4 regions of the Sphingomonas sanxanigenens DSM 19645 genome follow, and region 2 is predicted to be linked to each of the others. Evidence: predicted binding sites of a transcription regulator. Region 2 holds the regulator's gene; each other region holds the start of a gene.
What was found. The regulator LexA, encoded in region 2, represses DNA repair genes until DNA is damaged. The targets are predictions, from matches to a motif close to GTTCCNCNCTTGTTCT.
Positions count from the first base shown of each region.

Region 1: NX02_RS27275 (putative DNA modification/repair radical SAM protein) is a predicted target of LexA. The motif match lies at 4,089-4,104, and genes of this name have one in related genera.
Region 3: uvrA (excinuclease ABC subunit UvrA) is a predicted target of LexA. The motif match lies at 2,516-2,531, and genes of this name have one in related genera.
Region 4: radA (DNA repair protein RadA) is a predicted target of LexA. The motif match lies at 5,840-5,855, and genes of this name have one in related genera.

Region 1 covers NZ_CP006644.1:5,936,609-5,944,446, forward strand. Annotated here, with positions in the region: gene NX02_RS27255 (bactofilin family protein) at 1-7, opposite strand, end outside; gene NX02_RS27260 (hypothetical protein) at 84-287, opposite strand; gene NX02_RS27265 (isopenicillin N synthase family dioxygenase) at 451-1,401, shown strand; gene NX02_RS27270 (UdgX family uracil-DNA binding protein) at 1,443-2,837, opposite strand; gene NX02_RS27275 (putative DNA modification/repair radical SAM protein) at 2,842-4,086, opposite strand; gene NX02_RS27280 (aminotransferase) at 4,206-5,372, shown strand; gene NX02_RS31035 (choice-of-anchor I family protein) at 5,513-7,838, shown strand, end outside.
Region 2 covers NZ_CP006644.1:5,667,911-5,675,748, reverse strand. Annotated here, with positions in the region: gene moaC (cyclic pyranopterin monophosphate synthase MoaC) at 1-229, shown strand, start outside; gene NX02_RS26060 (molybdopterin molybdotransferase MoeA) at 226-1,407, shown strand; gene lexA (transcriptional repressor LexA) at 1,465-2,151, shown strand; gene maiA (maleylacetoacetate isomerase) at 2,277-2,903, shown strand; gene ligA (NAD-dependent DNA ligase LigA) at 2,952-5,069, shown strand; gene NX02_RS26040 (Fe2+-dependent dioxygenase) at 5,145-5,828, shown strand; gene NX02_RS26035 (PAS domain-containing protein) at 5,927-7,441, shown strand; gene NX02_RS26030 (response regulator) at 7,473-7,838, opposite strand, start outside.
Region 3 covers NZ_CP006644.1:5,178,627-5,186,464, forward strand. Annotated here, with positions in the region: gene uvrA (excinuclease ABC subunit UvrA) at 1-2,503, opposite strand, end outside; gene NX02_RS23705 (AMP-dependent synthetase/ligase) at 2,639-4,426, opposite strand; gene ggt (gamma-glutamyltransferase) at 4,460-6,130, opposite strand; gene NX02_RS23715 (quinone-dependent dihydroorotate dehydrogenase) at 6,378-7,409, opposite strand; gene NX02_RS23720 (helix-turn-helix domain-containing protein) at 7,714-7,838, shown strand, end outside.
Region 4 covers NZ_CP006644.1:2,217,205-2,225,042, reverse strand. Annotated here, with positions in the region: gene NX02_RS10245 (shikimate kinase) at 1-198, shown strand, start outside; gene aroB (3-dehydroquinate synthase) at 195-1,298, shown strand; gene NX02_RS10235 (DUF423 domain-containing protein) at 1,329-1,676, opposite strand; gene NX02_RS10230 (cation:proton antiporter domain-containing protein) at 1,673-3,442, opposite strand; gene NX02_RS10225 (iron-sulfur cluster assembly scaffold protein) at 3,442-3,882, opposite strand; gene NX02_RS10220 (CvpA family protein) at 3,879-4,412, opposite strand; gene radA (DNA repair protein RadA) at 4,462-5,835, opposite strand; gene NX02_RS10210 (serine hydrolase domain-containing protein) at 6,129-7,616, shown strand; gene bla (class A beta-lactamase) at 7,744-7,838, shown strand, end outside.

The DNA of each region.
Region 1 (7,838 bases), 270 kb from region 2:
TGAACATGCGACCCCCTGCTCGGTCGCGGCTCATGGCCGCACCCGCAGCATAGGTCGCGTCTGGAGCCGATCAAGCGCGGCGGTCAGCGCTCCTGCCGGATTTCGGGCATCTCGGCGCCGAAGGATTCGATATCGTCGCCCTCATCATCGTCGATGATGTCCGGTATCAGATCGGCCTGGAGCAGCCCGTCGGTCGGCGCGTCCTGCGTGGTCATCAGGATCTGCGCGCGCTGGCTTTCGTCATAGCCTTCACCGTCAGGCCGCTGCGTATTGCGCGCCTGGGTCATGATCGTCTCCTCTCTTGTTCTGAGGCGAAGGCTAAACCCGAATCGGCGAAACGCGAAGCCCGATCGGCGGTTCGTGTCGCGGGGCGGGCGAAGCGATCCCGTGCCGGTCGGCGCCGGACGGCCGGCTCTTCTCTTCGCGGCGCCCAGCGCGTAAATATCGGCGATGCTCGACACACATGTTTCTGCCGTCGCCCCGCTGTCGCTCGCCGACGAGGCGGCCGACCCGCAGGCCTTCGCCGCCGCGCTGGGCGGCTCGTTCGAACGCTTCGGCTTCGCCGTCGTCGCCGATCATGGCATCGATCCCGCGCTGATCGACCGTGCCTGGGCGCTGACCAAGGCCTTCTTCGACCAGCCCGAAGAGGTGAAGCGCGCCTTCCACATCCCGGGCAAGGGCGGCGCGCGCGGCTACACCCCGTTCGGCATCGAGATCGCCAAGGGCGCGACCGAGAACGACCTCAAGGAATTCTGGCATGTCGGCCGCGAACTGCCCGCCGGCCACCGCTATCGCGAGACCATGCCCGACAATCTGTGGCCGGAAACCCCGGAGGGGTTCAAGGCGACCTTTCTCGCGCTCTACCGGGCGTTCGATCGCGTCGGTCTGCGCCTGCTCTCGGCGATCGCCCGCCACCTCGGCCTCGATGCGCACTGGTTCGACGCCGCGGTGGAGAATGGCAACAGCGTGATGCGGCTGCTCCATTATCCGCCGGTGCCGCCCGAGGCGCCGGGCGTGCGCGCTGGCGCGCATGAGGATATCAACCTCATCACCTTGCTGCTCGGCGCCGAGGAAGCCGGCCTCGAACTGCTCGACCGCGACGGCCGCTGGCTGCCGATCAAGCCGCCGGAAGGCGCGATGGTCGTGAATGTGGGGGACATGCTGCAGCGGCTGACCAACCATGTCCTGCCCTCGACCACGCACCGCGTCGTCAACCCGCCGCCCGAGCGCCGCGGCACGCCGCGCTATTCGATGCCCTTCTTCCTGCATCTGGCCCCCGACTTCCTGATCGAGACGCTGCCGGGCTGCGTGGGCGGGGGGAATCCGGATCGCTATCCGGAGCCGATCACGGCGGACCAGTATCTGCACCAGCGTCTGCGGGAGATCGGGCTGATGAAGTAGGCGGACGGGACTTTCGCGGGTCGGGTCGCCGCTCGGCAGCCTCACGCCGCCAACCGCGCCGACGCCCCGCGCAGATCCGCCACGAATCGCTCATGCTCCCCGTCCGCATCCTCGCGCACGCGCAGCAGGAAGCTGGGATGCACCGTCACCCACGCCTCGCCGCCCTCCGCCAGCGGGATCGGCCGCCCGCGCAGCGATGCGATCGTGCCCGCCTTCGGGCCCAGTACCGATCGCACCGCGGTCGCCCCCAGCAGCACGGTCATACGCGGCGCGACCAACGTCCGTTCCTGATCGATCCACCAGCGGCAGGCATCGACTTCGCCGGCGCGGGGGCTCTGGTGGATGCGGCGCTTGCCGCGGCGCTCGAACTTGAAATGCTTGACCGCGTTGGTGAGGTAGAGCCCGGCGCGGTCGATGCCCGCCTGCCGTAGCGCCTGGTCGAGCCGCTGGCCGGCGGGGCCGACGAACGCGCGGCCGGCGAGATCCTCCTGGTCGCCGGGCTGCTCGCCGACCAGCATCATCGCGGCATCCAGCGGCCCTTCGCCGAACACGGTCCGGGTGGCATCCTTGAACAGCGGACAGCGCGTGCAACTCGTCGCTTCCTCGCGCAGCGCCGCCCAACTCGACGCGCTGTTGCCGCCCAATGCCGTTCTCGCCGTCGCGATCATGCCGCTCTCCCGGGCTTGCGCCCCGGCTATCAGTTCCGAGACCAACGCCGTTTCGGGCATGTTGTGCCAATAGCGGCGCGGCATCTCCTTCAGCATCATTCCCACCTTGAGGCGCGCGGGGTTGAAGATGGAGGCGTAATAGGTCTTCCACACCTCCTCGATCGGATCGCCCGACGGGGCATCCGCGCGGGTGCCGCCGGGCCCCTCGGTCACCGTCTCGCCATCCCAGTGGATCGAGAGGTCGGGCGTCAGGATCGACCAGCGCATCGCCGCGAAGCGCCGGACGAAGAAGTCGGCATTGGCGCGCACGATATGATGTTCGGGCTCGAACCAGGCGACGAAGCGGTCGCCGCCCCCGCCCTCACCAGCATCGCCGGCGACCTCGCGGAAGCGCAGGAAGGCGCGCATCTTGTGGATGTCGCGATGGACCTGCTTGGCCATTCCCTCCAGCCGGCGGACGACCGGATCGGCATGATCCTCGATCCCCGGCCCGCCGTCGCGGATGCGCAGCAGGACGATGTAGAGCAGCGAGAACCGCGCGGGATCGCGATGGAGCACGACGCTTTCGGCAAGGTCCACGAAGTTCCGCGGCACCGCGAAGGTCGCGCCCGGCGGCGGCAGCGGCCGGGCTTCGGCGAACAGGTCGGCGGGCGTCTCGTCGGTCTGCCACTGGATTGCGCCGGCGGGCACCCGCGCGCCGGCCAGCGCCCGCGCCGCGCTGCGCCAGCCTTCGAAATCGTCGGGCGCGGAAAGATCGACCCGGAACATCGGTTCAGGCCGCGAACAATTCCATCTGCTCGGCGCGGGGAGTCAGGCGCTGGCGCAGGTCGGCACGATCGGTCAACTGCACCGGGCGCCAGTCGTCGGCGGAGATGAACGGCCGGATCTTGGTGATCGACACCGTCAGCCGGCCGACATCCGCCAAGCCCAGTCGCCGCCAGCGCCGCGCGGCGAGGATCGCGTCGACCGCCTTGGTGCCCAGCCCCGGCACCCGCAGCAGCGCCTCGCGCGGTGCGCGGTTGACGTCGACCGGGAAGCTCTCGCGAAACTTCAGCGCCCAGGCGAGCTTCGGATCGATGTCGAGCGGCAGCATCCCGTCTTCGCCCGTCGCCGACACCACCTCGTCGGGGGTGAAGCCATAGAAGCGCATCAGCCAGTCGGACTGGTAGAGCCGATGTTCGCGCATCAACGGCGGACGCTTGAGCGGCAATATGGTGCTGGCGTCGGGGATCGGGCTGAACGCCGAATAATAGACCCGCCGCAGATCATGCGTCTGGTAGAGGCTGCTGGCGCGGCGGACAATATCGCCGTCATGCGCGGCATCGGCACCGACGATCATCTGCGTCGACTGGCCCGCAGGCGCGAAGCGCGGTGCGGATTTGTATCGGCGCGCGGCATCGCCGGCGTCGGTGATCGCCCGCTTCATCCCCGCCATCGCACCGTCGATCCGCGCCGCCGATTTCTCCGGCGCCAGCCGCTTGAGCCCGCCGGTGGTCGGCAGTTCGACATTGATCGAGATGCGGTCGGCATGCAGTCCGGCCTGATGGATCAGTTCCGGGTCGGCATCGGGGATGGTCTTGAGGTGGATATAGCCACGGAAATCATGATCCTCGCGCAGCGACCGCGCCACCTCGACGATCTGCTCCATCGTATAGTTGGAGGAGCGGATGATCCCCGAAGAGAGGAACAGCCCCTCGATATAGTTGCGGCGGTAGAAGGAGAGGGTGAGGTCGACCACCTCGCGCGCGGTGAAGCGCGCGCGGCGCACGTTCGAGCTTTTGCGGTTGATGCAATAATGGCAGTCGAACACGCAGCTGTTGGTCAGCAATATCTTGAGCAGCGAGATGCAGCGTCCGTCCGGCGCATAGGCGTGGCAGATGCCCATCCCCTCGGTCGAACCGATGCCCTTGCCGCCCCTGCTGTCACGCTTGGCGGTGCCCGACGACGCGCAGGACGCATCATATTTTGCTGCATCGGCAAGAATTTCCAGCTTCTGGGCGATACTCGATTGCGCCATGTGTTCAGTATATGTTCTGCATGACGGCAAGTCCAGCGCAGGACGGCGCGGCGTCCGCCCGCACCGGCGCATCCCCGCCCGCTTGCGCCTGTCACCACGCTTCTCCACAAGCGCCGGTCATGAACCCGCTCTACGCCAACATGCCGACCACGATCTTCGAGCATATGTCTGCGCTCTCGCGCGAGACCGGTGCGATCAACCTCGGCCAGGGCTTCCCCGATTCGAACGGCCCCGAGGATGTCATCGCCGCGGCGGCGCGGGCGCTGAGCGAGGCGAGCAATCAATATCCGCCGATGCCGGGGCTGGCATCGCTGCGGCAGGCGGTGGCGGATCATTATCGCCACCACCATGCGGTCGATCTGGACTGGCAGCAGGAAGTGGTCGTCACCTCGGGCGCGACCGAGGCGCTCGCCGCCGCGATCCTCGCGCTGGTTACCCCCGGTGACGAGGTGGTGCTGATCCAGCCGATGTACGACGCCTACCTGCCGCTGGTGCTGCGCGCCGGCGGCGTGCCGCGCTTCGTGACGCTGCAGCCGCCCGAATGGCGGATCACGCGCGAGGCGCTGGAGGCGGCCTTCACGCCGAAGACCAGGTTGGTGCTCCTCAACAATCCGATCAACCCCAGCGCCACCGTCGTGCCGGCCGACGATCTCGCCTTGCTCGCCCAATTCGTCACCGCCGCCGACGCGGTGGTGGTCAGCGACGAGGTGTGGGAGCATGTCGTGTTCGACGGCCGCGCGCACCAGTCGATCCTCGGCGTGCCCGGCCTGCGCGACCGTGCCGTGAAGATCGGATCGGGGGGCAAGATCTTCGCGATGACCGGCTGGAAGGTCGGCTGGACCTGCGCCGCGCCGGCGATCACGCGCGTGATCGCCAAGGCGCACCAGTTCCTCACCTTCACCACCCCGCCCAACCTGCAGGCCGGCATTGCCTATGGCCTGAGCAAGGAAGATAGCTATTTCGCTGCGATGCGCGCCGATTTCGCGCGTTCGCGCGACCGGCTGACCGATGGGCTGACCGCCGCCGGCTGGTCGGTGCTGCCCAGTGCGGGCACCTATTTCCTGTCGGTCGATCTCATCGCCTCGGGCGTCCACCTCGACGACGTCACCTTCTGCGAGCGGCTGGTGCGTGAGTTCGGGGTCGCCGCGATCCCGATCTCTGCTTTCTACACCGAAGATGCGGTACGCCACGTCGCACGGCTGTGCTTCGCGAAGACCGATGCCACGTTGGATGCAGCGATCCCGCGACTGGCGCTCGCACGCGAAACGCTGGCGGTCGCGCCATGATCCTGCAGCGTGATTGACGCCGATCTGTCATAAAAAATCCGCCATCCCGCAACATGGGCCTCCTACGCCCGACGCCGGGTGGGGATGGGGCTGATGCCAAGAAGCCGATCATCCTCCTGTGTAGAAAAGGGGATGATGATATGGCGCTCGGTCTCGGTTCGATCGCGTTTACGGGCTTCAATGCCGACGGCAATGACGACATCGCTTTCGTCGCGCTGGAGACGATCCCCGCCGGAACGGTGATCTATTTAAACGATCAGGAATGGCAGGGCACCGGCTTCAACACCGGCGAGGGCCAGGTGACGTGGACCGCGAGCGCCGACATCGCGCCGGGCACGATCGTGACGATCAACAGCTTCGGCAGCAATCCCGCCAGCAATCTCGGCACGGTCGGCGGCAGCAGCGGCCTCGGCAGCGATGGCGAGATCGTCTACGCCTATGTCGGCGCGCCCTTCGCGCCGACCGCCTTCCTCGCCGCCATCGCCAATGACGGGTTCGCGCAGTCGGGCGGCACCTTGGAAGGCACCGGCCTCGTCGTCGGCGAGACCGCGATCGACCTCGGCAATGGCGGCGCCAACCCGGGCGAGGATGTCGCGGTGTTCACCGGCCCGCGCAACGGCCAGGCGAGCTATGCGGACTATGCCGCGGTGATCAACGACGTCGCCAACTGGACGACGCAGGATGGCAGCGGCGACCAGTCGGGTGACGGCACCGCGCCCGACCTGCCGTTCGATCTCGGCGGCTTCACCTTGGGCGGTGCCGAGAGCCAGAGCATTGGCTTTCAGGGCGCGCTGATCAGCCAAATCGAGGGCAATGACGGAACGACGACCTTCACCTTCACGGTCGCGCGCAGCGGTGGCAGCACCGGCGTTCTCGACTTCACCGGCACGATCGCGGCGGGCGGCACCGACGCCGCCGACTATGCGGGCGGGACGCTGCCGACGAGCTTTTCCGGGAGCATCGCGGCGGGGGAGACCAGTGCGACGGTGACGGTGACGGTTGCCGGCGACACTGCAATCGAAGCCGACGAGAGCTTCACCCTCACGTTGACAGGCGCCACCAACACCGAGATTCCCGCGACGATCAACCCGGGCGCCGCCAGCGCCACCGGCACCATCGTCAACGACGATGCGGCGCCGACCGGCCTCGTCGCCGGCGACATCGCCTTCGTCGGCTTCAACGCCGACGGCAACGACGACATCGCCTTCGCCGTGCTGAAGGACATCGCCGCCGGCACCGTGATCTATTTCAACGACCAGGAATGGCAGGGCACCGGCTTCAACACCGGCGAAGGCCAGGTGGTGTGGACCGCGACCAGCGATATCGCCGCGGGCAGCATCGTCACCATCAACAGCTTCAGCGACGCGCCGACCAGCAATTTCGGTTCGGTCTCGGGCAGCAGCGGCCTCGGCAGCGATGGCGAGATCGTCTACGCCTATGTCGGCGCACCCTTCGTGCCGACCACCTTCCTCGCCGCCATTGCGAATGACGGGTTCGCCCAGTCCGGCGGCACCTTGGAAGGCACCGGCCTCGTCGTCGGCGAGACCGCGATCGACCTCGGCAATGGCGGCGCCAACCCCGGCGAGGATATTGCCGTGTTCACCGGCCCGCGCTCGGGCCAGGCGAGCTATGCGGACTATGCCGCGGTGATCAACGATGTTGCCAACTGGACGACGCAGGACGGCTCCGGCGACCAGTCGGGCGATGGGACCGCGCCCGATCTGCCCTTCGATCTCGGCGGCTTCATCCTTGGTGCCGAGCCGGCCCAGTCGGTCGCTTTCGCCGCCACCGCGGTGAGCATCGCCGAAGGCGATGACGGCACCAAATTGCTGACCTTCACCGTCGCCCGCACCGGCGGCACCAGCGGCCAGATCGACTTCTCCGGCAGCTTCGAGGCGGGCACCACTGATGCCGCCGACTTCGGCGGCGCGCTGCCCACCGGTTTCACCGGCAGCATCGCCGCCGGTACCAGCGCGACGACGGTGACGATCACGATCAGCGGCGACACGGCGATCGAGGAAACCGAAGCCTTCACGCTGACCTTGACCGGCGTGACCAACACGCTGGGCAGCGATGTGACGATCACGCCCGCGGGCGCGGCCGCGACGGGCACGATCCTCAACGACGATTATGGTCTCTCGATCGGCGGCATCAACGTCTACGACGCGGCCGAATCGCTCCAGGGCAGCGCCACCACGCCGACCGCGACCGACGATATCGTGCTCGTCCGCCTCGGCTCGATCCAGGGTGCGACGGCCGGCGCCGAGAGCACCGCCTTCCTCGACGGCAAGGTCTACGCCACCAACATCAACGGCGATGCGATCAACGTCGCGACCGTCACCGCGCAGGGCACGCTGGTCAACGAAGCCGCGATCTCGCTGGCGGGCCTGCCCGACTACAAGGCCGGCGGCGTCAATGCGGTTGCTGCCAAGAATGGCGTGATCGCGGTCGGCTACGAAAGCGTCA
Region 2 (7,838 bases):
ATCGGTGGAGATCGACCTGAACGTCACCGAAGAAGGCGTCGCCGCCACCGCCACCGCGCGCATCGCCGCGCAGACCGGCGTCGAGATGGAAGCGCTGACCGCGGTCTCGGTCGCGCTGCTGACCGTCTACGACATGGCCAAGGCGCTCGACAAGGCGATGCGGATCGAGGGCATCCGGCTGCTCGCCAAGCGCGGCGGCAAGTCCGGAGACTGGCACGCCGACGCATGAGCCTGCTGCCGGTCAGCGAGGCGCAGGCCCGGCTGTTCGCGCTGGCACCGCCGGTTGCGATCGAAAGCGTCGCCATCGATGACGCCGCCGGCCGCTGGACCGCCGAGCCGATCGTCGCGCTGCGCACCCAGCCGTGGCGCGACCTTTCCGCGATGGACGGCTATGCACTGCGCTTCGCCGACCTCGAAGACAAGCTGACGGTGATCGGCGAAAGCGCCGCGGGACGCCCGTTCGACGGCGATGTCGGCGCCGGCCAGGCGGCCCGCATCTTCACCGGTGCGGCGCTGCCGCCGGGCGCGGATACCGTGTTGCTGCAGGAAGAGGCACGGCGCGAGGGCGACGCGCTGTGGCTCGACGGCGAAGGCCCGTTGCGCCGGGGCGCCCACATCCGCCGCGCCGGTTCGGACTTTCTTACCGGCGACATGCTGATCGAAGCCGGCATCCGCCTCGGCCCGGCGCAGCTCGGCCTCGCGGCGATGGGCGGGCATGGCCGCCTGCCCGTCCGGCGCCGCGTGCGCGTGGCGATGGTCGCGACCGGTGATGAACTGGCGCTGCCCGGGGCGCCGCTGGTCGAAGGCGTCCTGCCCGCCTCCAACGGCCCCATGCTGCGCGGGCTGCTCGCCGGATTGCCGGTCGAGATCGTCGACCTCGGCATCCTTCCCGACCGGCTCGACGTCCTGGCCGACGCCTTTCGCGCCGTCGAGGCCGACATCCTCGTCACCACCGGCGGCGCGTCCGTCGGCGATCACGACCTCGTCCGCCCCGCGCTGGCCGCGGCCGGCGCCGAAATCGACTTCTGGCGGATCGCGATGAAACCGGGCAAGCCGCTGATGGCGGGACGCCTCGGCAACACCGTCGCGCTCGGGCTGCCTGGCAATCCGGTCTCCGCCTTCGTCACCGCCCGCCTCTTCCTCGTGCCCCTGGTGGCGGCGCTGTCCGGGGCCGCGCAGCCTGCGCCCACGCCGTTGCCCGGCGTGCTCGGCGGCGACCTGGCGGCAACCGCCAACCGCGCCGAATATGTGCGCGCGCGCATCGTCGACGGCCGCCTGGTTCCCAGCGCCACCCAGGACAGCGCGGCGATGCGCGCGCTCGCCCGCGCCGATGCGCTGATCTTTCGCGAAGCCCACGCCGAACCCGCAAAAACCGGCGAGTCGTGCTTCTTTCTGCCGCTCGCTTGACACCTTTTGTTCCGCGCTTTACGTGTTCGCCATTCGTTCCTTTGGAAGGTGCTGGCGATGTTGACCCGCAAGCAGCATGAGCTGATCTGCTTCATCCACGACCGGCTCGCCGAAACCGGCGTGTCGCCTTCGTTCGAGGAGATGAAGGAAGCGCTGGACCTGAAGTCGAAATCGGGTGTCCACCGCCTGATCAGCGCGCTCGAGGAGCGCGGCTTCCTCCGCCGTCTGGCCAACCGCGCCCGCGCGCTCGAAGTCGTCAAGATGCCCGAGCGCGCCGAGCGCAAGCCGGCTGCGGCGGCATCCGCCCCGGTGGCCGCGCCCGCCAGGGCGCCGGCCCGCGCGGTGCCGATTGCCGCGAACGACGTGGTCGAAATCCCGCTGCACGGCCGTATCGCCGCTGGCGTGCCGATCGAGGCGATGGAGAGCGACCGCATGCTCTCGGTGCCCGCCGCCCTGCTCGGCACCGGCGATCATTATGCGCTGGAAGTCTCCGGGGATTCGATGGTCGAGGCCGGCATTCTCGACGGCGACTATGCGCTGATCCGCCGCACCGACATCGCCCGCGATGGCGAGATCGTCGTGGCGCTGGTCGACGATGCCGAGGCGACGCTCAAATATTTCCGCCGCGAAGGCTCGATGGTCCGCCTCGACCCGGCCAACCGCGCCTATGATCCGCAACGCTACGCGCCGGACCAGGTGCGCATCCAGGGCAAGCTGGCCGGGTTGCTGCGCCGCTATCATTGATGCCAACTAAGCCCCTCCCCTTCAGGGGAGGGGTTGGGGTGGGGAATGACCGGCTGCTCCGAACCTGGCGACAGACCCTCACCCCAACCGCTCCCCTGAAAGGGAGGAAAAGAAGGGGAGAGAAGATGCCCATTCGCCTGTTCGATTATTGGCGCTCATCTGCCAGCTATCGCGTTCGCATCGCACTGAACCTCAAGGGCGTCGCCTATGAGCGGGTCGCGGTCGATCTGCTGGCCAGCGAACAGCGCGCGCCTGGGCATCTCGCGCGCAACCCGCAGGGCTTCGTGCCGACCCTGGAGATCGACGGGATCGAACTGACGCAGAGCCTTGCGATCATCGACTATCTCGACGCCAACTATCCCGACCCGCCGATGGTCTCGAAGGATCCCGCCCGGCGCGCCAAGACGCTGGCGCAGGCGCTGACGATCGTCGCCGACATCCATCCGCTCAACAATCTTCGCGTGCTCAAGCATCTCAAGCGCGAATTCGGCGTCGACGACGCCGCGCGCGACGACTGGTATCGCCATTGGCTGCGTGAGGGTCTGCTCGCGCTGGAAGCCATGGCCACCGGTTCCGGCCGCTACCTCGGCGGCGACGCGCCCGATATGGCCGATGTCTGCCTGGTGCCGCAGATGTACAATGCCCGCCGCTTCGAACTGCCGCTCGACGATTTTCCCACGCTCGTCAGGATCGATGCCGCCGCGCAGGAGATCGACGCATTCGCCGCGGCGCATCCGGATCAGGCCAAGTAGCGTTCCGAGATACTTGATCCGCCGCGCCGCCGGTGGGAGAGGGTCGGCATGACCGACGAGGAAGCCGCCGCCGAACTCGCCCATCTCGCCAGCGAGATCGCCCGCCACAACCGCCTGTACCATGATCAGGACGCGCCAGAGATCAGCGACGCCGATTATGACGGCCTGATCCGGCGCAACGCCGCGCTGGAGGCGGAATTTCCGCACCTCGTCCGCAGCGATTCGCCCTCGCGGCTGGTCGGCGCCCAAGCGACCGGCGTGCTCGCCAAGGTGACGCACGCGCGCGCGATGCTGAGCCTGGAGAACGCGTTCGACGATGCCGACGTCATCGAATTCGTGCTGCGCGTCCGCCGCTTCCTCGCGCTCGGCGAGGGCGATCGCGTCGCGCTGACCGCCGAACCCAAGATCGACGGCCTCTCCTGTTCGCTGCGCTACGAGAAGGGCAGGCTGGTGCTGGCGGCGACGCGCGGCGACGGCCAGGTGGGCGAGGATGTGACCCCCAACGTCCGCACCATATCCGACATTCCGGAGCAGTTGCCGGCCGGTGTGCCCGACGTCTTCGAGATCCGCGGCGAGGTCTACATGGCCAAGGCCGATTTCGCCGCGCTCAACGCGCGCCTGCTGGCCGAGGCCGGCGACCCCGCGAAGGCACGGCAATTCGCCAATCCGCGCAACGCCGCCGCCGGATCGCTGCGCCAGAAGGATGCGGCGATCACCGCGGCCCGCCCGCTGCGCTTCCTGGCGCATGGCTGGGGTGAAGTGTCCGCACTGCCCGCCGAGACCCAGCATGGCGTGATGCGCGCGATCGAGAACTGGGGGCTGCCGGTGAGCGACCTGCTCGTCGAATGCGTCCAGGTGGAAGCGGCGCTCGCGCATTACCGGCGCATCGAGGCGCGCCGCGCCGACCTGCCGTTCGACATCGACGGCGTCGTCTACAAGGTCGATCGGCTCGACTGGCAGCAGCGGCTGGGCTTCGTCGCCAAGGCACCACGCTGGGCGATCGCGCACAAATTTCCCGCCGAGCGCGCGCAGACGACGCTGCGTGCGATCGACATCCAGGTCGGCCGCACCGGCAAGCTCACCCCGGTCGCGCGGCTGGAGCCGGTGACGGTGGGCGGCGTCGTCGTCACCAACGCGACCCTGCACAATGCCGACGAGATCGAGCGGCTCGGCGCACGGCCGGGCGACCGCGTCGTCGTCCAGCGCGCGGGCGACGTCATCCCCCAGGTCGTCGAGGTGCTGACCCGCGACGAGGAGCGTCTCGCCTTCCTCTTCCCCGCCCAGTGTCCCGAATGTGGCTCGGATGCGGTGCGCGAGGAGGGCGAGGTCGACATTCGCTGCACCGGCGGGCTGATCTGCCCCGCGCAGCGCGTCGAGCGGCTCCGCCACTTCGTGTCGCGCGCCGCGCTCGACATCGAGGGACTCGGCGGAACGACGATCGAAAGCTTCTTCCGCGACGGGCTGATCGAATCGCCGGCGGACATCTTCCGCCTGCACGAAAAGCGTGACGAACTGCTGCAGCGGGAGCGATGGGCGGAAACCTCGGTCGATAATCTGCTGAAGGCGATCGACGACCGCCGCAACGCACCGCTCGACCGCGTGCTGTTCGCGCTCGGCATCCGCCACGTCGGCGGCGTCACCGCACGCGACCTCGCGCGCCGTTACCGCTCGTTCGAAGCGTTCCTCGGCGTGGTCGAGGCCGCCCGCGCCGCACGCAGCGGGCTGGAGCCGACGCCGGCCGAACCCGAGCGAAAGTTCGTGATCCGCCGCGACAAGGCCACCGTCGCCGCGATCGACACCCCCGGCGTCGGCCCCGAAGTCGCCAACGCGCTGCTCGATTTCTTCGACGAGGCGCACAACCGCGAGGTGATCGACGCGCTGCGCGACGCCGGCCTCACCCCCGCGGACGTGATTCACGAGACGCGCGCCTCCGAAGTCAGCGGCAAGACCGTGGTGTTCACCGGCTCGCTGGAGACGATGAGCCGCGACGAGGCCAAGGCGCAAGCCGAGGCACTGGGCGCGAAGGTCTCGGGATCGGTCTCCGCCAAGACCGATCTCGTCGTCGCGGGGCCGGGCGCCGGCTCCAAGCTCAAGAAGGCGAGCGATCTCGGTATCAAGGTGATCGACGAGGCGGAGTGGGCAAAGATCGTCGCCGCGGCGGGGTGAAACGGGGCCGCGGGGGTATGCAATGGGGCGGAACCGCCCATTGCCTCGCCTATTGCGAGCCGTTATCAGCACCGCATGATCCTCCATATCGAGAAGGTGCTGGATGGCGCGGCGCTGGCGCGGTTTCGGCATATGCTGGCCGATGCGCCGTGGGCCGACGGCAGGGTAACCGCCGGCTATCAGTCGGCGATCGCCAAGCGCAACCTGCAACTGCCGGAGGATTGCGCGGCGGCACGCGAACTGGGCGGAGCGATCGAGGCGGCGCTGGCGCGCAGCCTGCTGTTCCAGGCGGCGGCGCTGCCGGCGCGCATCTTCCCGCCATTGTTCAACCGCTATGAAGGCGGGCATGATTTCGGCACGCATGTCGACAATGCGATCCGCATCGTGCCGCGCACGGGAGAGCGGATCCGCACCGATCTGTCCGCCACGGTGTTCCTCGCCGATCCCGCCGACTATGACGGTGGCGAACTGTTGATCGAGGATGTCTATGGCGCCCAGTCGGTCAAGCTGCCGGCCGGCGACATGATCCTCTATCCCGCGACCAGCCTGCACCGCGTGGCGCCGGTGACGCGCGGCGCGCGCGTCGCCAGCTTCTTCTGGATCCAGAGCCTGATCCGCGAAGATGCGCAGCGCGGCATCCTGTTCGACATGGACATGGCGATCCAGCGATTGCGCGCCGATGTCGGCGACGACCACCCGTCGCTCGTCACGCTGACGGGATGCTATCACAATCTGCTGCGACGCTGGGCCGACTGCTGAGCACGGCCCCCTGCTGTCGACATTCGATCGCCCATGCCGCAATGGCTCCTTTTGTGGGGCAACGCGTTTGGGTGGACAGTTAGGGAAGACCAGACCGCGTGACACTCGACGAACATCATCGGCTCGACACGCTCGCAGCCTATCGCATCCTGGATACGCCGCCGGAACAGGGCTTCGACGAGATTGTCGGCTTCGCCGCCGCGCTGTGCGAGACGCCGACCGCGCTCATCAGCTTCGTCGACCGCGACCGGCAATGGTTCAAGGCGCGCATCGGTCTCGACGCCACGGAAACCGCGCGATCGCTGTCGTTCTGCGACCGTGCGATGCGCGCCGACGACCTGATGGTGGTGCCCGATGCCACGCGCGATCCCCGCTTTGCGGACAATGCGCTCGTCACCGGCGGAATCGGCATCCGCTTCTACGCCGGCGCGCCGCTGCGCACGCCTGACGGCACGGCTCTGGGCGCGCTCTGCGTGATCGACACGCAGCCCCGTGACGGGCTGACGCCGCTGCAGGGCCATGGATTGACGGTGCTCGCCGCGCAGATCATGGCGCGGCTGTCGCAGCGCCGGCAGGATATCGAGCACGAAGCGCAGGGCCTGCAGAATGCGCGCGCGCGCGCCGAAAGCGAGGAGAAGTTCCGCCTGCTTGCGGATGCGATGCCGCAAATGGTGTGGTCGACGCTGCCGGACGGCTATCACGACTATTACAATGCGCGCTGGTACGACTTCACCGGCGTGCCACCGGGGTCGACCGATGGCGAGGGCTGGAACGGCATGGTTCATCCCGATGATCAAGCCCACGCCTGGGCTGCCTGGCGGCATGCGCTCGATACGGGCGAGCCCTATGAGGTCGAATATCGCCTGCGCCACCACAGCGGCGTCTATCGCTGGGCGCTGGGCCGCGCGCTGCCGATGCGGGGAGAGGATGGCCGGATCACGCGCTGGTTCGGCACATGCACCGACATCGACGAGTCGAAGCAGGCGCGCGAGCAGCGCGACATCGTCGCCCACGAACTCAGCCATCGCATCAAGAATATCTTCGCGGTGATCGCCGGACTTGTCGGTTTTTCCGCGCGGACCCATCCCGAGATCAGGCCGCTCGCCGACGATCTGCGCGAACGGATCATGGCATTGGGACGCGCGCATGATTTCGTGCGTCCGCACAGCGAGGTATCGCGGCCGACGCTGGTCGGCTCAGCGCTGCACGGGCTGCTCGAGGCGCTTTTCAGCCCGTATCGCGCCGAGGAGCAGCCGCGCGTGCTGGTGGGTGGCGTGAACCCCGATATCGACGATCGTTCGGCAACGCCGCTCGCGCTGCTGTTCCACGAACTGGCGACCAACGCGGCGAAATATGGCGCGCTTTCCAACATGGTGGGCCATGTCGATCTTTCGATCGCCGAAGAAGAAGAAGGCGCCGCCTATCGCTTTCGCTGGATCGAGCATGACGGCCCGCCGGTCGCTACGGACGGCAACGGCGGAACCGGCTTCGGTGGCCGCCTGATCGCGCTCAGCGTCGAGGCCCAGCTCAAGGGAAGGCTCGAACGGCGGTGGCAGCCATCGGGGCTGGAAGTGGACGTGACGATCCCGGCTGCATCGCTGGTTCGCCACTGACGGCTGGCTTCGGGCCAGTCGCCGACAGCCGTCAAGCGAAAAGCCGAAGCTCGGTGGGGGGCGGACCGTCGGCGGCAGCAAGATAGTTGACTGTCGCGATCAGCGAATTGTCCGAGATCGGCTTGCTGACCACGCCCAGGGCGCCTTTGATCCCGTCACCCAGTTGCGCCGGGTTGGCGGTGACGAAAACCACCCGCACGCCGAATTCGTTGGCGAGGCGGCGGCCGATCTCCGGACCCGTATGTCCGTCGCGCAAATTGACATCCACCAGCGCGGCATCGGCGGTGGGGCCGAGCGACAGCGCGGTTTCCTGGTCGGCAGCAATGCCCACGACCTCGCAGCCCAGCGAGGTGAGGATATGCTCCATGTCGAGCGCCACGAAAATTTCGTCTTCGAC
Region 3 (7,838 bases), 490 kb from region 2:
TGCTCTTGCCCTTGAACTTCACCTCCAGGGTCTCGCGGTTGTAGCGCGCGCCGTGGCAGACGTCGCACGTCACATAGACGTCGGGCAGGAAGTGCATCTCGATCTTGAGCACGCCATCGCCCTGGCAGGCCTCGCAGCGGCCGCCCTTGACGTTGAAGCTGAAGCGGCCGGGCTTGTAGCCGCGCGCCAGCGCCTCCGGCAGCCCGGCGAACCAGTCGCGGATGTTGGTGAAGGCGCCGGTATAGGTCGCGGGGTTGGAGCGCGGGGTGCGGCCGATCGGCGACTGATCGATGTCGATCACCTTGTCGAGATGTTCGAGCCCGGTGATCTTGTCATGCTTGCCGGCGAGGATGCGCGCGCCGTTCAGCGCGCGCGCCGAGGCGGCATAGAGCGTGTCGATCGTGAAGCTCGACTTGCCCGATCCCGACACGCCGGTGATGCAGGTGAAGGTGCCGAGCGGCAGCGATGCGGTGACGCCGGTCAGGTTGTTGGCGGTGGCGTTGTGCACCGTCAGCTTCTTGCCGGTGCCCTTGCGGCGCTTCTCCGGCAGCGGGATCGCGCGGCGGCCGGAGAGATAATCGCCGGTCAGGCTGCCTTCGGCGGCGAGGATATCCGCGAGCTTGCCCTGGGCGACGATCTCGCCGCCATGCACGCCGGCGCCCGGCCCCATGTCGATGACATGATCGGCAGTGCGGATCGCATCCTCGTCATGCTCGACGACGAGCACGGTGTTGCCGAGGTCGCGCAGGCGGCGCAGCGTCGCCAGCAGCATGTCGTTGTCGCGCTGGTGGAGGCCGATCGACGGCTCGTCGAGCACGTAGAGCACGCCCGACAGCCCCGAACCGATCTGCGAGGCGAGGCGGATGCGCTGGCTCTCGCCGCCCGAGAGCGTGCCGGAGGTGCGATCGAGGTTGAGATAGTCGAGGCCGACATTGTTGAGGAAGCCGAGCCGCTCGACGATTTCCTTGAGGATGCGCTCGGCGATCTGCTGCGCCTGATCGCCCAGCTTGGGCAGCAGGGTGGAGAAGAAATCGAGTGCGTCGACCACCGAGAGGCGGACGACGTCGGCGATGGTCGACATCGCCACCTTCACCGCCAGCGCCTCGGGCTTGAGGCGGGCGCCGTGGCAGGTCTCGCAGGGGTGCGAGGCCTGGTACTTGCCCAGTTCCTCGCGCATCCACGCCGATTCGGTCTGGATCATGCGGCGGTTGAGGTTGCCGATCACGCCTTCGAACGGCTTGCGGACGTCGTAGCTCTTCCGGCCGTCCTGGAAGGTCAGCGTCACCGGCTTGCCGCCGGTGCCGTGCAGGATGACGAGCTGGACCTCGCCGGGCAGGTCTCCCCATGGCGTGTCGAGGCTGAAGCCGAACTCCCGCGCGAGGCTGGCGAGCACCTGCATATAATAGGGGCTGGGCGGGTTGGACTTCGCCCAGGGCACGATCGCGCCCTTCTTGAGGCTGAGCGCGTGGTTGGGGACGACGAGATCCTCGTCGAACAGCAATTTCTCGCCGAGGCCGTCGCACGCCGGGCAGGCGCCCTGCGGCGCGTTGAAGCTGAACAGCCGCGGCTCGATGTCCGGAATGGTGAAGCCGGAGACCGGGCAGGCGAATTTCTCGGAGAAGACGATGCGGTTGTCGGGAACGCCGGCGCCCTTCATCTTTCCTCCCTTGAGCCCCTCCCCTTCAGGGGCGGGGTTGGGGGGCGGGCTGTTCGACTTCCGTTTTTTCCGAGAGTCCCCCACCCCCGGCCCCTCCCCTGAAGGGGAGGGGAGAGTGGGCACCGGCCCATCCGCCATATCCGCATAGGCCAGCCCTTCGGCCAGCTTCAGCGCGGTTTCGAAGCTGTCGGCGAGCCGCGTCTCGATGCCTTCGCGCACGACGATGCGGTCGACGACGACCTCGATGTCATGCTTGTATTTCTTGTCGAGCGCGGGGGCGGATTCGATGTCGTGGAACTCGCCGTCGATGCGGACGCGGGTGAAGCCCGCCTTCTGCCATTCGCCCAGTTCCTTGCGATACTCGCCCTTGCGGCCGCGCACGACGGGGGCGAGCAGGTAGAAGCGCGTGCCTTCCGGCAGGGTCATCACCCGGTCGACCATCTGGCTGACGGTCTGCGCGGCGATCGGCAGACCCGTGGCGGGCGAATAGGGGATGCCGACGCGCGCCCACAGCAGGCGCATATAATCGTAGATCTCGGTGACGGTGGCGACGGTCGAGCGCGGGTTGCGGCTCGTCGTCTTCTGCTCGATCGAGATGGCGGGGCTGAGGCCATCGATATGCTCGACATCCGGCTTCTGCATCAGTTCGAGGAACTGGCGCGCATAGGCGGAGAGCGACTCGACGTAGCGGCGCTGCCCCTCGGCATAGATGGTGTCGAACGCGAGGCTGGACTTGCCGCTGCCCGAAAGCCCGGTGATCACGGTCAGCGTATCGCGCGGAATCTCCACGTCGACGCCCTTGAGATTGTGCTCGCGCGCACCGCGCACCGAAATGTGGGTCAGCATGGGGGCCAGTTTGTTCCAGATTTGTTCGCCATGGGCAAGTGCCGGGCTTGCATCCTGACCCAATTGGGGTGCGGCGCGCCGCGGGGCAAGCGCTGGCCGCATATTCCCTGGGCGGTGCTGCGCGCCGGAGCGGCCTTACGCCCGATACAGCGCGTCCAGCCGCGCCCCATAGACCTGCTTCACGATATGCCGCCGGATCTTCAGCGACGGGGTGAGCTGCTCGTTCTCGATCGCGAACGCCGCGTCGGCGATGGCGATGCGGCGGACCTTCTCGATCACCGACAGATCCTGGTTCACCCTGTCCACCGCCGCCATCAGCGCGGCGCGGAACGGGGGATGTTCGCGCAGCAGCGCCGGATCCGCGGGCAGGCCGTTGGCCTGCGCGAAGTCCTTCGACCATTCGGGATCGGGCACCAGCAGCGCCACGACATAGGGCTTGCGATCGCCATAGATCATCGCCTGGAAGATCTCGGGCTGGAGGGTCAGCATCCCCTCCACCTTCTGCGGCGCGACATTGTCGCCCTTGTCGTTGACGATCAGATCCTTCTTGCGATCGGTGATGACGATGCGGCCGTTCGCGTCGAGATGGCCGATGTCGCCGGTCAGCAGCCAGCCATCCTGCAGCACGCGGCGCGTTTCCGCCTCGTTGCGCCAATAGCCGTGCATCACCAGTTCGCCGCGCACCATGATCTCGCCATCGTCGGCGATCCTGACCTCGACCTTGTCGAGCGGCGGGCCGACCGTATCCATCTTGATGCCCGCCTTGGGCCGGTTGCACGAGATCACCGGCGCCGCCTCGGTCTGGCCATAGCCCTGCAGCAAAGTGAGCCCCAGGCTGTGGAAGAAGGTGCCGATATCGGGGTTGAGCGGCGCGCCGCCGGCGACCAGCGCCTTCATCCGCCCGCCGAAGCGCTGACGGATCTTCGGGCGCAAGGTGCGCTCGATCAGCAGGTCCATCGGCTTGTCCCAAAAGGGAATCTTGCCTGTGGCCAGGTCCTTGGCGCCGAGGCTGAGCGCGCGTTTGAGAAGCCGCGGCGCAAGCCCGCCCTGCTTTTCGATCGCCTTCACCACGCGCTGGCGCAGCACCTCGAACAGCCGCGGCACCACCACCATGATCGTCGGGCCGACCTCCTCGATATTCGCGGCGAGCTTCTCCAGCCCTTCGGAGTAATAGATCTGCGCGCCCAGGCCGATCGGCAGATGCTGCCCGCCGCTATGTTCATAGGCGTGGCTGAGCGGCAGGAACGACAGGAACACCTCGTCGCCCCAGCCGAAATCCTCCTCGATGATCAGCGCGCAGCCCGCGACGTTGTGGAGGATCGCGCCATGATGCTGGCACACCCCGCGCGGCGCGCCGCCGGTGCCGCTGGTGTAGATGATGCAGGCGAGATCATCGCGCTGGAAGGTCGCCGCCGCGGCGACTGCCGCGACATCCGCCTCGCCGGACACCAGCCGGTCGAAGCGGTGGAAGGCAACCGAGCTCGACTGGCCGACGCGCAGATCCTCGAAGCCGATCACGATCGACGCCTGCGAGCGCAGCACAGCGGGCATCAACGTGCGCGCCAGCTTGTCGCTGGAGACGATCACCGCGCGCGCCTCGCTGTTGTCGAGGATGTGCTGGTGATCACGCACCGTGTTGGTGGTGTAGGTGGGCACCGTGACGCACCCCGCGGCCATGATGGCGAGATCGGCGATGCACCATTCGGGGCGGTTCTCCGACACCAGCACCACCCGGTCCCCCGCGGCGAGCCCCAGCGCCTTGAGCGCGGTGGCGAGCGACGCGACCTGCCGGGCCGCCTCGGCCCAGCCGATCGCCGTCCAGGCGCCCTCGCGCTTCGCCCACAGGAAGGGCGCATCCCCCTTTTCCCGCGCGCGGGTGAAGAACATCGTCACCAGGTTCGGGAAATGCTCCAGCGTGCGCATCGTCTCTCCTGCCGGCGGGCCTGACCGCCTTTTCTATTCTTTGAGGGCGACGCCCTCGCTGCGCGGATCCGCCGCGCCGGTCCAGCCGCTGCCCGTCCACTGCACCGCATTGACCTTGGAGCCGAGACCGACCGGTTCCACCCGCTCGCCGAGCTTCGCCATCGCCGGCGCCATCGCAGCGAGCGGCGTCCCCTCTTCCACCAGTACCGCATCGCGGCTGAAATAGATGTTGGGCAGCGCGATCGCGTCCTGGGCGCTCAACCCGAAATCGAGCACGCCGACCAGCGTCTTGGCGACATGCATGATGATCCGCCGCCCGCCCGCCGACCCCAGCGCGAGGATCGGCCGATCCTTCTCGTCATAGACGATCGTCGGCGACATCGAGGAGAGCGGCCGCTTGCCCGCCTCCACCCGGTTCGCGACGGGGGCGCCATCCTTTTCCGGCGCGAAGGTGAAATCGGTCAGCTCGTTGTTGAGCACCATGCCGTTGGCGATGAGCTGGCTGCCGAACGGCCCCTCCACCGTCGAGGTCATGGTGACGACATCGCCGTCGCCGTCGACCGCGACGAAATTGGTGGTCGACGGCACCTCCCCGGAAGCCGCGGCGGTGCGCGGCGCCGAACCCGGCGGCGTGCCCGGCTCATAGGCGGCGAGCGCGCGCGTGGCGGAGATCAGCTTCGACCGGCGCGCGATATAGGCGGGGTCGATCAGCCCGGCGATCGGCACCGCCACGAAGTCGGTATCGCCGAGATAGGTGTCGCGATCGGCATAAGCCAGCTGCATCGATTCGGCGATCAGGTGCCAGGCGACGGGCGAATCCTTGCCGAGCTTCCCCATGTCGAACCGTTCGAGCTGCCCCAGAATCTGGATCACGGTCGTCGCCCCCGACGAAGGCGGCCCCATGCCGCAAATCTTGTAGCGGCGATAACGTCCGCACACCGGCGGGCGTTCCTTGGCGCGATAGGCGGCGAGATCGGCGGCGGTGAGCTGCGTCGGGTTGCGCGACGCGCCGGCGACGGCATCGACGATCGCCTGCGCCGCCTGCCCCGTATAGAAAGCGTCGGGGCCCTCGGCGGCGATGCGCCTGAGCAGCGCGGCGAGCGCCGGGTTGCGGAGCAGCGCGCCCTGCGGCAGCGGCTTGCCATCTGCGTGATAGATCGCGCGCGCCTCGGGAAAATCGTTCCACAGCGGCGCGAGGCGGACGAGCGTGGCGGCGAGCGTGCGGCTGACCGGCGCGCCCTCCTCCGCCAGCCGGATCGCCGGCTGGAACAGGTCCGCCCAGGGCAGCTTGCCCCATTTCTGGTGGGTCAGCGCCATCAGCCGGATATTGCCGGGCACGCCGACCGACTTGCCGCCGGGAAAGGCCTGGCCGAAGGGCAAGGGCCTGCCCTCCGGCCCAAGGAACAGCGCCGGCGAGGCGGAGGCGGGCGCGGCTTCCCGCCCGTCGATCGTTTCGATCATCCCCGACGTGCCGTCATGATGGACGAGGAAGCCGCCGCCGCCGATGCCCGAGGATTGCGGCTCGACCACGGTCAGCGCGAGCATCATCGCCATCGCCGCATCGGCGGCGCTGCCGCCCTTGCGCAATATCTCCTGCCCCGCGGCGGCGGCCCGCGGATCGGCGGCGGATGCCACCCCACCCTCGGCGAAGGCGGATTGCGGGAGGAGGAGGAGGGCGAGGAGGATCAAGGCACGGCGGATCATGCGGGCGACACTAGGCGGCATGGTGTGAAACCGAAACCGGGATTTTGTCTCGGTGGAGGGAGGGAGCACGCCTCTTGGCCCCTCCCCTTCAGGAGTGCCGGGTCGCCCGGTCCCCCGGACCGGGTTGGCGTGGGGAGCGTCGCCGGGGGCTCGATCCCCCCGCCGACGCTATTTTCCGGCTTCGCCGGAAGCTCGCTGCGCTCGCCTCCACCCCAACCCCTCCTCTGAAGAGGAGGGGCCGATGACATCACTCCGTCCCAACCGCCTCGCGCAACGTCGCATAGCCCGCCGCGCGCAGCCGCTCCGCCAATCCCGTCGCGATCCGCTGCGCCAGCCCCGGCCCTTCATAGACCAGCGCGCTATACAACTGCACGAGGCTCGCCCCCGCCCCGATCCGCGCCCAGGCCGCGTCCGCCGAATCGATCCCGCCGGCCGCGATCAGCGGGACAGCGCCGTTCGTCGCCGCGCGGAAGTCGCGCAGGCGCTGGAGCGCCAGTTCGCGCAGCGGCGCGCCCGAGAGCCCGCCGGTCTCGCCGGCATGGCGCGACGTGAGCGCCGGGCGGCCGATCGTGGTGTTCGCGACGATCAGCGCATCGATGCCGCGCGCGACGACGACCGCGGCGATATCCTCGATGTCGGCCGGCTCCAGGTCGGGCGCGACCTTGAGGAAGATCGGCGTGGTACCCGTCCGCGCCTCGACCACCCGCGCCAGCAAGTCGTCCAGCGACGCGCGCGATTGCAGCGCGCGCAGCCCCGGCGTGTTGGGTGAGGAGATGTTGACGGTGAGATAATCCGCCACCGGTTCCATCGTGCGGACGCCCGCGACATAGTCGGCGATGCGATCCTCGCTGTCCTTGTTGGCGCCGATATTGACGCCGACGATGCCGCCGCGCCCGCGCCGTGCCGAAAGCCGTGCCCGCGCCGCCGCCTGGCCGCCATTGTTGAAGCCCATGCGGTTGATCACCGCGCGGTCCTCGACCAGCCGGAAGAGCCGCGGCCGCGGATTGCCCGCCTGCGGCCGCGGCGTCAGCGTGCCGACCTCGGCGAACCCGAATCCGAGCCCGAGAATCCCGCCCGGGCAGGCCGCATCCTTGTCGAACCCGGCGGCGAGGCCGACCGGATTGGGGAAATCGAGCCCGGCGACGCGGCTCGTGAGGATCGGATCCTGCTTCGGCGCCGCCTTGCCGTTCTGCAGCGCGAGCGCACGCACGGTCAGGCGATGCGCGCGCTCGGCATCGAGACGGAAGACCAGTGGACGGAGCAGCGAATAGGCGGGCATGCGCCCTCCTATGCCGCCGGAAACGCCGCGTCGAGGCCGGGTCGCGCGAGAATCAGTCTGTACTTGCAACCTTCTGACCGCCCACATTTTTATCCTTTTGGGCACGGCCGATGTCGAATTTATCCAATACGCAGTCACCGACTTCGCCTACAGCCGCCTTGCGACCCGAAGGGCTCCTTGGTTTCAAGGGGTTCTTTTACTCGGCCCAGCCGGCTTAGCCGGCTGGGCCGCTTTTCTTTTGTCGGCCCGCGGAGTAAAACGCGCCACAGAACCATATACGGGCGCAACGGTGGGAAACATTTCGTTGGACTATGCGGCTCCCGCCGAGGAGCTGCGGGACTATCTGTCCGTCTTCTACGAATTTCGCGCAGATGTGCCCGGGTTCGAGGATCTCGAACGCGCGGACCTGGCCCAGATTCGTTTCATGCT
Region 4 (7,838 bases), 2.8 Mb from region 2:
GATATCGACGTTCTCGCCGAGCGCGTCGGCCGCCGCGATGACCGGCCGTTGCTGAAAGACAAGGATCCGCGGATCGTGCTGCGCCAACTCGCCGCAATCCGCAATCCCGTCTACGCGCAGGCGAAGATCCACATTCACAGCAAGCCGCAGCCGCACGACCACGCCGTCAACGCCATCCTGGATGCCCTTCGCCAATGACCCTCGTTCCCGTCGCCCTCGGCGATCGCAGTTATGATATCCTGATCGAAGCCGGCGCGATCGACCGCGCGGCGGCGTTGCTGGCGCCCTGGCAGCGCGGCGGCCGCTGGATCGTCGTGACCGAGGAGAATGTCTACCGCCACCAGTTCGGCCGGTTGCAAGCCGCGCTGTCCGCCGCGGGCGTGCCGATCGAGCCGATCGTGCTGCCGCCGGGCGAAGGCACCAAGAACTGGGATATCCTCCGCAGCCTGACCGAACGGCTTCTGGCGCTGGAGGTCGAGCGGTCCGAATCGATCGTCGCGCTCGGCGGCGGCGTGATCGGCGATCTGGTCGGCTTCGCGGCATCGATCGTGAAGCGCGGCTGCGATTTCGTCCAGATCCCCACCACCCTGCTGTCGCAGGTCGATTCGTCGGTGGGCGGCAAGACCGCGATCAACAGCGCGCACGGCAAGAATCTGGTCGGCGCCTTCCACCAGCCGCGCTTCGTGCTGATCGACCCGACCGTGCTCGACACGCTGCCGCGCCGCGAGGTCGCCGCCGGCTATGCAGAGGTCGTCAAATATGGCCTGCTCGGCGATTTCGACTTCTACCAGTGGTGCGAGACGAACGCCGCCGCGCTGCTCGGCGGCGATCCCGATGCGCGCGCCTATGCGATCGAGATGAGCGTGCGTGCCAAGGCCCGCATCGTCGCCGCGGACGAGCGCGAGACCGCGGACCACCGCGCACTGCTCAACCTCGGCCACACCTTCGGTCACGCGCTCGAGGCCGAGACGGGCTATTCGGACCGGCTGCTGCACGGCGAGGCGGTCGCCGCCGGCATGGCGCTCGCCTTCCGCTACTCCGCGCGGCGCGGGCTGTGCGAGGCGCAGGATGCGGGCCGGGTCGCCGCGCATCTGCGTGCCGCCGGGCTGCCGCAGGGGCTGGCGGATGCCGGCGTGGCAGCATCGGGCGCGGTGCTCGCGGGGCATATGGCGCACGACAAGAAGAAGAGCGGCGGACGCGTGCCCTTCATCCTGGCGCGCGGCATCGGCAATGCCTTCGTCGACAAGCAGGTCGCGCTTGCCGACGTCGCGGACTTCCTCGACACGGAGCCGCGCTGACGGCGAGCCCGGCTTATCGGGCGCGCCGCATCACCGTCGGAACGGGCGAAGCCCCAGCCACACCCAGCCGGCGATCATCAGCACGCCGCCGATCGGCGTGATCATCCCCAGCCAGCGCGGGCCGCCGAACGCCATCGCGTAAAGCGTGCCCGCGAAGATCAGCGATCCCGCCATCAGCAGCATCGACGGCCCCCGCGCGACGATCCGGCCGGTCATGGCCGCCACCGCGACGGCATGGACGAGTTGATAGAGCCCGCCGGTCTTCAGCCATTCGGCCGGCTGCCCGGTCACGCCATGCGCGCCGAACGCGCCCGCCGCGATCGCCACCGCCGCGCTGAACGCCGCGAAGGCCAGCATCCGATCACGCCTCGCAATCATGTGCGCTCCTCTGGCAGCACGCCGGGCCGGAGCATCATGTCCTTGCCGGCGCGCAGGTCTCCGGCGGCGATCTGGCGATCCAGCCGGTCGGCATCGATGCGTCGATAGTCCGCCTCGGTGCGGTCGATCTCGTCTTCCTCGATCTCCAGCGTCACCATCGCCAGGCGCGCCATCTCGATCGCCGATTCATAGACTTCGCGCACCGCCGTTGCCGGCGAGCCCGCCAGCCGCATCAACTGCCGCCGGTCGAACGCGCGCACGAAGATCTTCGCCTGCGGGAAGGCCAGCGAGATCGGGTGCAGCATGTTGGCATCCACCGACTGCCCATCGATGCAGAACAGGATCAGCCCGGCCTCTTCGGCGCCCGCCCCGCGCAGCAGGTCGATGCGCGTGCCGTCGCCATAATAGACCTTCGCGCCGAAGGCGGTGCTGATGTCGATCTGCAGCGGGTTGGAATCGATCAGCGTCAGCGGGATGCGCTGCGCCGTCAGCATCTGCGCGACCGTCTGCCCGAACCGGCCATAGCCGACGATGATCGCGCTGGCGCCGGCGACATTCTCCGGCCCCGGCAGATCGCCGCGCGCCTCGATCGGCTCTTCGCGGAAGCGGCGCGAGATCATCATCAGGAAGGGCGTGCTCGCCATCGACAGCGTCACCACCGCGCCGAACAGGCTCGCCGCCTCGGGCGCGATCAGCAGCGCGGATTGCGCCTGTGCGAACAGCACGAAGCCGAACTCGCCGCCCTGGCTCAACAGCAGGCCGAGGCCGAGCGCGGGCCGCCACGCCATGCCGGCGATGCGGCCGATCCCGATCATGATCACCGCCTTGGTGACGATCAGCGCGGTTGCCATGCCCAGCACGAACAGGGGCCGCTCCGCAATCGCGCGCAGATCGAGCAACATGCCCACCGCGACGAAGAACAGCCCGAGCAGCAGCGAGCGGAAGGGTTCGACATCGGCTTCCAGCTCGTGCCGATAGGGCGAATCGGCGAGCATCACGCCCGCGACGAACGCGCCCAGCGCGGTCGACAGATGCAGCGACTGCATCACCGCGGCGCTGGCGACCACCGTGAACAGCCCCGCGGCGATGAACATCTCGCGTTCGCCGAGGCCGCCGATCAGCTTGAACATCGGGTTGAGGATGAAGCGCCCCGCCAGCACCAGCCCTGCGATCGCGAGCACGGTATAGACCGCGAGCAGCCAGCCCGGCGGCGCGGTGGGATCGGCAGGCGCGCGCGAAAGCGCCGCGATGATCGTGATCAGCGGAACGATCGAGAGATCCTGGAACAGCAGGATCGAGAACGCCCGCTCGCCGAACGGCGTCCGCAGCCGCCCCGCCGATTGCAGCATCGGCAGCACCTGAGCGGTGGAGGAGAGCGCCAGCGGGAGGCCCAGCGCGATCGACGCCGCGAAGGAAAAGGGCGTGAACCACCAGACGACACAGGTGACCGCGACGCCGCAGAGCACCACCTGCGCCGCGCCGAACCCGAAAATATCGTGCTTCAGCCGCCACAGCCGCGCGGGCGTGAGTTCGAGGCCGACGAGGAACAGCAGCAGGGTGATGCCCAGTTCGGCGACGCCGAGCTTGCTCTGCGCCTCGCCGACGAGGTTGAGCATCTGCGGGCCGATCACCGCGCCGGCGACGAGATAACCCAGCGTCGCCCCCAGCCCGAGGCGACGGAAGATCAGCACGAAGATCAGCGCCGTCCCGAGCAGGACGACGCCATCCGTCAGCATCAGCGCGCCGCCATGGCCACCGCCCTCCATCAGCGCGCCCCGCGCCGGTCGATCGCCGCGGCAAGCGCGGCCTCGACCGCCTCGAACGCCAGCCGGATCGAGGGATGGCGCGCGCTGTGCGGACGCGCGGGCGCAAAGATTTCGAGGCCCGGCCAATCGCCCGGATCCTCGCGCTCGCCGGCGAGGAATGCGCTCAGCGCCGCGTGCGCCGACGCCACCTCATCGAGCGAACGGCCGATCGCATGGTCCGCCATCAGCGCCGACGAGGCCTGGCCCAGCGCGCAGGCGCGCACATCGAGCCCGATTGCAGCGACGCGTCCCTCGCCATCCGCCGTCACGTCCACCGCAACGCGGCTGCCGCAGATCGGCGACCGGCGCTCGGCGCTGCCGCCGGGCTCGGACAGCCGGCCAAGATGCGGGATCGATGCCGCGAGGCGAAGGATGCGGGCATTGTAAAGTGGAGCGTTCATCTGGAGGCGCTTCCCGTCTCGTCATCGACAACTGCGCGGCGGCGGGCCTGGACGAAATCCACCAGCGCGCGCCCGCTGGCATTGAGCAGCGGATAGGTGCGCGCGTCGGTGATCCATACCGGCTTGGGCGCGCGCGCGTCGATCGTCTCGAGCACCAGCACCACCAGAAGATAGAGCAGGGTGGCGCCGATCAACCCCTTGAGCGCACCGAAACCGACGCCCAGCAGGCGATCGAACGGCCCCAGCACCGATTGCTTCACACGATTGCCGATCGCGCGCGCAACGATTCGCGCGGCGATGAAGCTCACCCCGAACACCAATGCGAAGGCGACGATCGCCGCCCCCGGCGCGCTGCCGACCGGATCGAGCAGGAAGGCGGCGGCCGGCGCATGCGCCATCTTCAGCGCAAAGATCGCCACGACCCATGCGGCAAGCGCCAGCGCCTCGGTCACGAAACCGCGCCAGCCGCCCAACGCCGCTGCGCCGCCGACGATCAGCAGCACGAGTATATCGAGGGCGGTGGCGTCCATTGCGTCCAAAATCATGGGCACGGGCCGGATGCCCGCGTCTGGCCCCTCGCTATCCGCGCGAGAGCATATGGTCAACGAGCGCGCCGAGCGTCGGGAAGCCCATTGTCTTGAGCGGGGCGGCGTCCCTGGACAGGGCCTGCGGCAGCATCGCGCGCTCGAAGCCGAGCTTGGCGGCCTCCTTCAGCCGCAGCGCGCCGTGCGCGACCGGGCGCACCTCGCCCGACAGCGCAACCTCGCCGAACGCGACCATATCGGGCGGCACCGGCTGCTCCGACAATGCCGAAATCAGCGCGACCGCAACCGCAAGGTCGGCGGCGGGATCGGACAGCCGATAGCCGCCGGCGACGTTCAGATAGACCTCGCAGGTCGAAAAGCTCAGCCCGCACCGTGCCTCCAGCACGGCGAGGATCATCGCGAGGCGCCCGCTGTCCCAGCCGACCACCGCGCGGCGTGGCGTCGCCCCGCTTGCCAGCCGCACCGTCAGCGCCTGGATCTCGATCAGCACCGGCCGCGTGCCCTCCAGCGCCGGAAACACGGTGGTGCCCGTGACATTCTCGTTGCGGCTGGTGAGGAACAGCGCGGACGGGTTCGAAACCTCCGCCAGCCCCTGCTCCGCCATCGAGAAGACGCCGATCTCGTCGGTGCCGCCGAAGCGATTCTTGATCGCACGCAGGATGCGATACTGATGGCTGCGCTCCCCTTCGAAGGCGAGCACCGTATCGACCATATGCTCCAGCACGCGCGGCCCGGCGATGGTGCCGTCCTTGGTGACATGGCCCACCAGCACCAGCGCGGTGCCGCGTTCCTTGGCGAAGCGGATCAGTTCCTGCGCGGAGGCGCGGACCTGGCTGACCGTACCCGGCGCACCTTCGATCAGGTCGCTGTGCATCGTCTGGATCGAATCGATCACCAGCAGGTCGGGCGCGCGGCCCGCGCCGAGGGTCGTCAGAATATCCCGCACCGAGGTTGCCGCGGCCAACTGCACCGGCGCATCGCCCAGCCCCAGCCGGCGCGCGCGCAACCGCACCTGGTCCGCCGCTTCCTCGCCCGAGACATAGGCCACCGCCGCGCCCCTGGTCGCGACCAGCGCCGCCGCCTGCAGCAGCAGCGTCGATTTGCCGATGCCGGGATCGCCGCCGATCAGCGTCGCCGATCCCTCGACGAAGCCGCCGCCCAGCGCGCGATCAAGTTCGCCGATGCCGGTCGGGCGCCGCGCCGGCAACGGGATGTCGGCATCCAGCGCAACCATCTGCACCATGCGGCCGCCGCCCTGCAGATTGTGCTTCGCCTGGAACGGCGTGACCACCGCCCCCGCTTCCTCCACCAGCGTGTTCCACTCGCCGCAATCGACGCATTGCCCCTGCCATTTCGACAGGACCGAGCCGCAGCTCTGGCAGACGTAGCGCTTCTGGGGTTTGGCCATGAACGTTCCTTATTCGTTCCTACCCGGCCCGACAAGGTCTGCGGTACGGTGCGCGGGCTGCTGACGTCGCGCAAACGCGCACCCAGAGTCACGCAAAGCCCCGGCGACTGTCGATTTCCGTCCCCCATACTGGCCCTGATCGGCGATCGGTGCGATGATGCCGGCACGGTACCGCCGTCGTGACTCGCCGCGCCGATTGGCTGGCTGTACGATGGCGGAAAGGATTGGCTAGGGCACCGGGCCAATCTTGCGGATCGGACAGGCGGGCGCTGCCGACGACGTAGAAAGTGCCCATGCGCCATATCGACAGACGGACCCTCCTGGCCGGCGGGGTCGGCATTCCTGCCGGTGCCCTCGCACCCCCCGTCTCTGCCGCCCCCGTCTCTGCAGATCCCGGTCCCGTCACAGATCTGCGCCTGCGCCCCACTGTCCATACCGGCGCGGAACGATGGTCGTTGCACGATCGCATGATCCATCACGCTGTTCCGGGTGTCGCAATTGCCGTCGTGCGGCGGGACGTGATTGAAACCGTGCGGGGGTTTGGAACGCGGATCGCCGGTGCGAACGCGCCCGTAGATGCAGATACCCTGTTCTCGGTGGGTTCGGTCAGCAAGCTGGCGAGTGCGGCGCTTTGCCTGCAACTGGTATCGCGCGGCATCCTCGACCTCGACCGGGACGTGAACCACTGGCTCAAGAGATGGCGGGTCCCCGCCGGGCCGCACGGCGACGGGCGTGCTGTCACGCTGCGGATGCTGCTATCGCATACGAGCGGATTCAATGTGCACGGCTTCGCGGATTATCCGCCCGGCGTTCCTCTCCCTTCGCTCGTCCAGACGTTGAACGGCGAGAGTCCGGCGATGAACAAGGCGCTGGCCCGGATCGATCCGGCGGGCACGCGGTCGCGCTATTCGGGTGGCGGCTACATGATCGTGCAAGCGGTGATGGAGGACGCCACTGGCGAGCCGGCGATGCGGCGCAGCCGGTTTGTGGCCGCACCTGCCGACAGCTTCGCGAACATTGCGCGTGCCCATGATCGGGGCGGAAAGCTGGTGGCCTTGCCGCGCGGGTGGCAGAGCTTCCCCGAACTTGCACCTTCCGGGCTTTGGACCACGGCAGGCGATCTCGCCAGAATGATCGTGGCGCTTGGGGTCAGCTACCGCACAGCCGGCGGGTTCCTGCCTCAGGAACTGGCCGTGGACATGATGACCGCCGTGGCGCCTGGCGCGAACGGTTTGGGGCCACGCCTGGCCGGCGTGGGCGCGGCACGGATCTTCCACCATGGCGGCGCGAACGACAGCTACAAGGCCTATGTCGAGGGCAATCTCGCGACCGGCGACGGGCTGGTTGTGCTGACCAACGGCGAACGTGGAGACGTGCTGGGCGATGAAATTCGCAATGCCGTTTCCGACGCCTATCATTGGCCGGGAGACTGGTCTGTGCTGGTTCCTGCCGTTCCCATGCTCTCGCTGCTCGACAGCTATGCAGGCACTTATCGCCGCCGCGCCGATCAGGACCCGCTCGTTGCGGGATTTCTCGATACGGGCTTCAGCGCCGACACGGTGGAGGTAGTGCGTTCGAAGCATGGCCTCTCCATCCGATCGAGGGGACGCGACCGCAAACTCGTGCCCGTCGACAGCTCGGACTTCGTGATGCCGGACGGCTACGTCCCTGCGGCAACCATGCTTTTCAGGTTCGCTCGTGACACTGACGGGAAGGTCAGGCGTCTGCGGGCCATTGCCGGCGCTGACACGCTGGTGTTCGACAGGCAGCAACCGGCGTGACGGGCGGTGTCGGCACGCGCGTCGCCAGCCCCTGGAAATACTCATGGCAAAGCCAATATTTTATCTTTTGTGCCCGGCTGATGCCTCGGTCAAACGTCGCGCCTGAGGCATGACGAGGCACTGAACCATGAACCCGACGCGGCGATCCCTGACCCTCGGCATCTCCACGCTGATGTGCTGGCCCGCCCTGGCGCGGTCCGCGGTCGCGGATCCGATCGCCGA